One region of the Halobacillus sp. ABH2_015 genome, then DNA from elsewhere that is predicted to be linked to it. Evidence: riboswitches for the same ligand, from Rfam matches in the RefSeq annotation. Region 1 holds a riboswitch; the other holds the start of a gene.
The links. A riboswitch is a leader RNA that binds a small molecule or an ion and turns the genes downstream of it on or off. The one in region 1 is predicted to bind FMN.
Positions count from the first base shown of each region.

Region 2: linked by a shared signal. The riboswitch ahead of ACXAD6_RS13335 (ECF transporter S component) and the one ahead of ribD (bifunctional diaminohydroxyphosphoribosylaminopyrimidine deaminase/5-amino-6-(5-phosphoribosylamino)uracil reductase RibD) in region 1 are both predicted to bind FMN.

Region 1 covers NZ_JBSWUG010000002.1:3,162,096-3,166,512, forward strand. The annotation lists gene ACXAD6_RS16470 (bifunctional 3,4-dihydroxy-2-butanone-4-phosphate synthase/GTP cyclohydrolase II) at 1-1,063, opposite strand, end outside; gene ribE (riboflavin synthase) at 1,079-1,729, opposite strand; gene ribD (bifunctional diaminohydroxyphosphoribosylaminopyrimidine deaminase/5-amino-6-(5-phosphoribosylamino)uracil reductase RibD) at 1,729-2,823, opposite strand; FMN riboswitch at 2,955-3,104, opposite strand; gene ACXAD6_RS16485 (glycoside hydrolase family 13 protein) at 3,549-4,417, shown strand, end outside.
Region 2 covers NZ_JBSWUG010000002.1:2,518,750-2,523,166, reverse strand. The annotation lists gene ACXAD6_RS13345 (hypothetical protein) at 1-249, opposite strand, end outside; gene ACXAD6_RS13340 (hypothetical protein) at 531-1,241, opposite strand; FMN riboswitch at 1,435-1,581, shown strand; gene ACXAD6_RS13335 (ECF transporter S component) at 1,742-2,344, shown strand; gene ACXAD6_RS13330 (hypothetical protein) at 2,581-2,889, shown strand; gene ACXAD6_RS13325 (TraR/DksA C4-type zinc finger protein) at 2,928-3,308, opposite strand; gene ACXAD6_RS13320 (hotdog fold thioesterase) at 3,342-3,728, opposite strand; gene ACXAD6_RS13315 (1,4-dihydroxy-2-naphthoate polyprenyltransferase) at 3,862-4,417, opposite strand, start outside.

The DNA of each region.
Region 1 (4,417 bases):
TCTTCGGGTTATTCGTCAGCAGACGAAGTTTTGTAATGCCCAGGTCCTTCAGGATTTGAGCACCGACACCGTAATCTCTTAAATCAGGCCCGAAGCCGAGTTTCTCATTCGCTTCCACCGTGTCATAGCCTTCTTCCTGAAGCTTATAGGCTTTCAATTTATTCATTAACCCGATCCCGCGGCCTTCCTGTTTCATGTACAGCAGAACACCGCTGCCATTTTCGGAAATCTGCCGTAAAGCGTTGTGCAGCTGAGGACCGCAGTCACAGCGGTAGGAGCCGAAGACATCCCCTGTCAGACATTCGGAGTGTACCCGCACAAGGGTCGGCTCCTCCGGATTGATGTCTCCTTTTACAAGAGCGATGTGATCTTTAAAATCGATATCATTCTTGAAGCCTACCGCTCGGAATTCGCCGTATTCTGTAGGCATCTGCACCTCGATTTCCCGGGTCACATGGTTTTCCTGCTCATGGCGGTATGAAATCAAATCCGCAATGGTGATCATCGGAATGTCAAACGCCTCGGCCATTTCTTTCAGGTCAGGCACACGGGCCATCGTTCCATCATCTTTAATGATTTCACAGATGACACCTGCCGGCCGGGCTCCCGCAAGACGTGCCAGGTCGACAGCCGCTTCCGTATGACCCGCTCTGCGCAGGACACCGCCTTCCTTGGCAATCAACGGGAAAATATGACCGGGCCGCTGGAAATCGGAAGCTTTACTTTCCGGGTTCAGCATTTCCCTGATGGTCAGGGCCCGTTCGTCCGCTGAAATTCCAGTTGTTGTCTCTTTATGATCCACACTGACCGTAAACGCTGTCTGATTAGGGTCTGAATTGTCATTGACCATAGGCATCAGCTCGAGCGCTCCAGCTGTTTCATTCGTAATCGGGGCACAAACCAGCCCACGCCCATGCTTGATCATAAAATTGATCATCTCCGTGGAAGCATGCTCCGCGATTCCAATAAAGTCCCCTTCATTTTCCCTGTCCTCGTCATCACAAACGATGACAAGCTTTCCCTGCTTCAATACATCAATCGCTTTTTCAACCGAATCAAACATATGCTTTCCCCCTCTTCATGCAAACCCGTTATCAGCCAGCATCTTTTTGGAGATGGCTGTTTGCGGGTGCTCTTGATTCTGCCCACTCAGGAAGTGAGCGACATATTTTCCAATCATGTCACATTCGATATTAACTTTGTCTCCCGGACCTTTCCTGCCGAGAACGGTATGTTCCATCGTGTGCGGAATCAAAGAAATGGTGACACGATCCTCTTCTACTCCGAATACAGTCAGGGATGTACCATCAACAGCTATCGAGCCTTTATAGACAAAATAAGGAACCAAGTCGGACGGAAGCTGTATGTCGTAATAGACGGCGTTGGACTCCGGCCTTTTTGATACAATGCTGCCCGTACCGTCAATATGACCCGATACAAGGTGACCGCCGAACCGCCCATCTGCCGCCATCGCGCGTTCAAGATTGACATCGCTGCCCTGCTTTAATTCATGGATGTTGGTGGCGCGGTATGTTTCCGGCATCACATCAAAGGATGCGGTATCCTTCGTATAATCTGTCACGGTCAGACAGACACCGTTAATGGAAATACTGTCCCCAAGCTTGATATCTTCCAGAATTTTGGATGCAGCAATCTTTATCTCCAAAGCTTCCGTTTTACTTTTAACGGACTGCAGTGTTCCTATTTCTTCTACAATTCCTGTAAACATTAGGATTCCCCTTTTCTTATCGAAACAATTTTAATATCTTCTCCAAGCTGTTCGGTCGATACAAACTCAAAAGATGTCACCTGTTTCAACTGTTGGATGCCGCGGCCGGCAACCGGGGTCAGTGCTTCTTTTCCACCGATCAATTTGGGAGCAATATACGTAATCGTCTCATTCACCTTTCCTGATCTGACAAAAGCGTCGGCAATGGTGGCCCCTCCTTCAACAAGGAGAGAGGTGACCTTGTGCTTTCCTAAATAGCGCAGGACTTCTCCAGGATCGATGGTGCGGCCAAGCGGAATGACGTGGACATGGGCATGCTCTTCAAGAATCAGACGCTTTTCATCCGGTATATCCGCTGACGTGAAAATCCACGTTGGAGATTCATTATTTTGTATCAGATTCGAAGCAGTCGGAATACGAAGATGCGTATCGAGGACAAGACGGATCGGATGCTTTCCGCCACCCGGAATTCTTGTCGTCAATGTCGGATTATCCATCATGACCGTATTGATCCCGACTAGAATCGCGTCCGATTGATGACGATAGCGGTGTCCGTCCTGCCGCGCCTCTTCTCCTGTGATCCATTGACTCTCTCCACTGGCGGTGGCAATCTTCCCGTCAAGGCTCATCGCTGTCTTTAAACGGACATAAGGTTCACCTGTTTGAATGTAATGAAAGAAGGCACGATTCAGTTCATCTGCCTCGTCTTTCAAAACACCCGTCCGGACCTCCACGCCCTGCCGCTTCATCATTTCAATGCCCCGGCCGGAAACTTTAGGGTTCGGATCCGATGAAGCCGTAACGGCCCGGCGGATGCCTGCCTTCACGACAGCTTCGGCACACGGAGGTGTCCGTCCATGATGGCTGCACGGTTCAAGAGTGACATAGATGTCCGCGCCTTCCGCTTTTTCTCCTGCCATCCGTAGTGCGTGCACTTCCGCATGAGGTTCACCAGCCTTCACATGCACGCCTATACCGACGACTTGATTATCTTTGACCACAATGGCGGCTACTGAAGGGTTGGGACTCGTCTGGCCGACCGTTTCCCTGGCCATCTGTACAGCCATTGCCATGTACTGCTCATCACGCTCCATCTTCATCACCTGCTCTTTTTCCATAAAAATAACCCTGAAGAAGACATACTTCTCCAGGGTCTTAAACGTCATTTTTTTGCGTACAGCAAACAAAGGGTACACGTGTTGCATGAACGGTACCGATACGTTTCCACAACCTTCTCCCATCCAGACTTTAACTGTCGGCTTTGGAATTTCACCAAATCAGGGAGAACCGTGCTTAACACTGATTCTCCGTCGCGGGCTGAGAGCATAAGCTCATTACCGCCGGCTGGGACTTTCACCCGACCCCGAAGGTTTCCATATTCAGTTGAATTACTTTAAATATATATGAAATCCCCATCTGCCGCAATCCTTAAGGTTTAAACAGCACCCATTAAGGCTATGTACTCATAAAACTGACCGCCCTTATGATGGGCACACGGATAACTGTCCACCGGATTCACGCCGCTTTGTTGTGAAATCAACAGGATTCATGACAGCCTTTCAACATCCTCAACAGAAGATGCACCACCTGATTTTAACAATCCAATGATGTGTAAGCCTGCTCTTTTCACGAACCTCCTATTGTAAAGCAGAAGAAAATCAGCTAGTATAGATTTATCAGGAAAACGTTTGCATAATAAGATATATTTTTAGATTTTCATGGTTATGGTTATTGAATAAACAAGCTGTTTATTCAATCATTCTCACTGAGAAAACGTTTGCATATCACGAATGATTTTATTAGGAAAGAGGGGCTGTATATGGAACGGGTATGGTGGAAAGAAGCGGTAGGATATCAAGTTTACCCTAGAAGTTTTCAGGATTCAAATGGAGATGGGATCGGCGATCTGCAGGGAATGATCAGCCGTCTGGACTATTTGAAGGATATGGGCATTGATTTCATTTGGATCTGCCCAATGTACAAATCCCCGAAGGATGATAACGGTTATGACATTTCCGATTATCAGGACATCCTGGATGAATTCGGAACGATGGAGGATTTCGACGAGCTGCTTAAGGAAGTGCATAAACGTGACATGAAGTTGATCATCGACCTCGTCCTCAACCATACAAGTGATGAACATCCATGGTTTTTGGAATCCCGGAAATCCAAGGACAATCCCAAGAGGGACTGGTATATCTGGCGCGATGGCAGAGGCGGCCGCGAACCGAACAACTGGGAGAGTATCTTTGAAGGATCGGCATGGGAATATGACGAGGAAACAAGGCAGTATTACCTTCATGTGTTCTCCAGAAAGCAGCCGGACTTGAACTGGGAGAACGAAGACGTCCGCGAAGCTCTATACAGCATGGTCAACTGGTGGCTGGATAAAGGAATCGACGGTTTCCGCATAGATGCCATCAGCCATATCAAAAAGCGGCCGGGCTTTCCAGATATGCCGAACCCTGAAAAAGAAACGTATGTGTCCTCTTTTGATATGCATATGAACCAAAAAGGGATCCACACCCACCTTCAGGAATTCAAAGACCGCACATACGATAATTATGACGTGATGACGGTCGGAGAAGCGAACGGGGTAAGTGCCGATGAAGCGGATCAATGGGTCGGCGACAACGGAAAAATGGATATGATCTTCCAATTCGAGCACCTGGACCTTTGGGATCAGGA
Region 2 (4,417 bases), 640 kb from region 1:
GGCAATAGTAATTGCACCAAAAAGGGATAGAGGAAGCGTTGTTTCAGCAACCTTCTGCACTTCTTTTGTACCAACCAGAGCATTTTCTACAAAGCAGTCGCTGTTTAGTTTAGCCGGCTTCATTTCAGGTTTTTTGAAGCTGCACTTACATCCGGACGGACAATACTGTTTTTTCTCGCCTTTCTCTTTTTTCTTAGGAAACTTCATCGGCAGTTTCCCGGGCACGGAAATTTTCCTGCAGTGCGCCATATTTCTTCCACCTTTATCAATAAATTTGTGTTGTACATAGGTATACTATTCCTGAAGAGATGGACGGTGTAGGCCGGTGTGATAGATTTACTGGAATAGGCTGTAAGATTCGTTTAGATGCTGCTGAAAGAACTTCCTGATCACGGACGCGGCTGTCTGCAGCAAACCGGTTTAACGGTCATGGACTCCGCACAGAAGGGCATTTGTTTTAAGGAATGATAGGTAATGGAATGATAAAAGAGAGCTTATCGATAAGCTCTCTTTCCTTCCAAATGAAAAATTTAGTCGTCTTCGGATCCGGAGAAAGTGAAGGATGAAGTTTCTGTGTCCTGCTTGCAGCGGTTGGGGTTCAAATCACAAACGTTGCCGTGCGCGTCACGAATGACAGGTCTTGTAACAGTAATGGTGGTTTGAAGAATGATTTTCACAATGATCCCATCTACCAGCCCTAATCCAGCCAGATCGACAACGGGAACTCCCTCCTGCGTAAAAATCCCTTCGACTTCGAGTGGTGTTTCTGTCAGGGTATCTTCCGGACATGCCCCGGGGAAATCCGTGTGGGCTTGGAATGGGATGGAAGTATTCAATACACCAGTTCCCAAGGCACCATCGTTATCAAGGAAACTGACAGTCACTACAGCCGGAATTAAGCCAATGTTGACGACTTTGTTTTTAATGATCCGGGCGCTCATAGTGATATTCTCCAGATTAGGGACGACTTCTACAGACACCAGGCTGCCAATTGTAATTCCAGTAGCTGCGAATAAACCGAGTGGCAGGGTGGATTCAGCTACTTTTTGTACCTGTTTTGTCCCAACCAGAGCATTTTCTACAAAGCAGTCACTGTTTAGTTTGGCGGGCTTACGTTCAGGCTTTTTAAAATGACACTTACATCCGGATGGACAGTCATGTTTTGTCTCGCCTTTCTCTTTTTTCTTAGGAAACTTTATCGGCAGTTTCCCTGGAACGGAAACTTTCCTGCAATTCGCCATGTTTTTCCACCTTTATCCATAATATTGTGTGGTACATTGGTATCGTATTCATCCCCGGATAGCCGGTGTAGGCCAATGATAGATTTAACAGATCTGCTTTTTGATCAAAACAGAGGAGGGAAACGGCCGTCAGAACTTCCTGCTTGCACAGAGTACAGGTTTTGTATAAAATAAAGATACAAAATTATATTGATTCCATCTTCGGGGCAGGGTGAAATTCCCGACCGACGGTAAGAAGGCATAGTGACCTTTAAGTCCGTGACCCGTGCAGTTCTTCTGCATGGCTGACCTGGTGAGAGTCCGGGACCGACAGTTACAGTCTGGATGGGAGAAGATGTCGAGCGGAACAGGCAGCGCATGCTAGATATGCTGCCTCTATTTAGCCGTGGACCAAGACCATCCCTAAGCCCAATGCTTCAGGGGTTTTTTTATTGGTCAGGCTCAGCCGCTCACCTTCATCTGGGATGTGAATCAATGTGTAAAGATGAAGGGGGAGATCGATGATGAACCGTTATCCGGCTCAGTCATCAAGAAAATTATTTACATTGATTACGATTGCTTTGTTTGGGACCATTTCCATGGTTCTGATGCTGCTGAACTTTCCGCTGCCGCTGCTTCCGCAGTACTTGAAAGTGGATTTCAGTGATGTTCCTGCCCTGCTTGCAGGCATCATGTTTACACCCGCAGCAGGCATCCTTGTTGAAGCGTTAAAAAATGGTCTTTATTTTATATATACCGGTGCAGGAGATCCGGTGGGAGTGGTCGCAAACTTTGCCGCAGGCCTCTTGTTTATCCTTCCGGTTACGATGATCTATCATAAATTCAAGAGTGTTAAATCGCTTGTATCAGGACTTGTGACGAGTTCTCTGATTATGGCGTTCGGCATGGGTGTACTGAACTACTTTGTCATCCTTCCGGCTTACAGCTGGTTCATGGGATGGGAAACGATGAGTGCACAAGTGAAATGGATAACAGTAGTAGCAGGGATTCTGCCATTCAATGCTCTTAAAGGAATCATTGTGAGTGCACTGTTCACCCTGCTCTTTGTACGGATGAAACCTTGGATCGAACAGAAAAGTCCGCGGTCCTCATCCGCAGCGTAAAGGGAGAGCCGGCAAGTTATGAACTCGCCGGCTCTTTTTATATCGAAAAGGAAAATGATATAGAGGAAAGAATATCCTTCACTTATAGAAAAACATAAGGTTTTTTTCAAGATGCTGGCTGGGGTGTCAGGGGCTTTATCTATGAGCTGGAAAACCAGTGCGTTCTCCTATGTGTAAAAGCATCGTAAAAGGAGAAAGTAAACATGCTCTTACTATTTTGAAAGAGGTGTTTATGAATGAAAAAAATCATGGGAGCTGCTTTGCTGGTGATGGTTACATTAAGTGGCTGCGGAATGAACGGGAACGAGGATGGGCCGGAGGATATCAATTATGAGCCTGCCCGTTATGAACGTACAGATAGGAATGAAATGCCGGAGGAACAGCGTTTCCGCAACAACCGGGAGCATCAGGACATTGATGAAATGAGACGTGATTATGAAAGGGATATGCGTCAGAACGGGGAACGGGATACGCCGTTCAATATGGACGAAGAAGAGCCGGATTTAGATGAAGAACCTTCCGAACAGCTTCGGGAGATGGATTGACAAAAAAGGATGCCGTTTTGATGACGGCATCCTTTTTATCAGGCATCCTTTTCTATTTCCCGTTCTTCTTCAACGGTGTAGCGGGCGGTTGGAAGAGCTTCAAGTCTTTCGACAGGGATTGGGTCCCCTGATTTCTCACTGACGCCGTAACGGCCTTCCTCGATTCGTTTCAGGGCATCTTCCGCTGCCATGTGCTTCTCCCTTGCCTGTTCATAAAACGTCTGGCGTTTTTCCCGTTCGTGCTGATCTGTACCAAGGTTTCCCGGGTGGTCCGCGACGCTGGAAATTTCCCCTGTCCGGTCATTCGGATAAAGCTCCTTGGCATCATCCTCTTTGTACTTTTCCATTTCCTGTTCAGCTTCTTCTTTCATTTCTATGATCTGTTGTTTGAATTGTTGAATCTGCTTGTCTGATAACATGCTTCATGTCTCCTTCCTTTTTATAAGGATGGCTTACTTTTTTAAAGGAACAACCCCGAGGGTGCATCTGGAAATACAGAGCAGCGTGCCGGATTCATGGACGATACGGATTTCCCACACCATTGTCGTTTTACCGATATGGGAAGGGACGGCTGTTGCTGTCACCCAGCCTTCTCTTGCGCTCTTTATATGGTTGGCGTTGATTTCAATACCGAAGACCTGCTGCTCGTTGGTATCGATGTTTAAAAATCCGCCGATACTTGCGGCGCTTTCAGCCAGGGCAACGTTCGCACCCCCGTGGAGGAACCCCATCGGCTGATGAGTACGGGCATCCACTGGCATGCGCATTTCCACTTCATCCGGTTCTGCTTTCATGACTTCCATCCCCAGGGCTTCCATCAATGTATTCTTCATCATCATCTCATTCATAGTCATCCCATCCTTTATGTAATATTCCCATTGAACCAATGGTCAAACCTATAGAAAAGAAGGATGGTTCTCCATCCTTCTTTCAGACAATGGTGTAATGTGTTTACGCCGTTTCCCTTTTATATCAAAGAGGGAAGTACAGTTGTATAAGCAGCGACAATCCGAGTAGGAATCCATACAGGGTATTCGTCTGCGCTGTTGCTTTCATAGCCGGCATCATTTCCAGGGGTTCTTTTTTTCCTATAAATCCCTGAATGGCCTTTCTGGCTTTTCCTAAACTAATGAGAGTCACCAGCGACCACCATGGCAGGAGGCCGATCATCATAAGGACAGCCGTCCAAAGATAAGCGATGGCGAAGAGAGCTGTCAAAAAGCGGATGGATCCTTTATGGCCGAAAAGGATCGCTAACGTTTTCCTGCCGTTTTCAGCGTCGTTTTCCCTGTCGCGGATATTGTTCGCTAACAGGATGCAGCCGACGAAGATGGCGACGGGAACAGAAACGATCAGCACATCTGCGGTTAGCGTCATCGTTTGGATATAGTAGCTGATCGCTATTATGATGGTGCCCATAAAGAAGCCTGCTGTCAGTTCACCGAGCGGTGTATAGGCGATGGGAAACGGTCCGCCGGTGTAAAGATAACCGAACAACATGGATACCAGTCCGACAGCAGCCACCCAC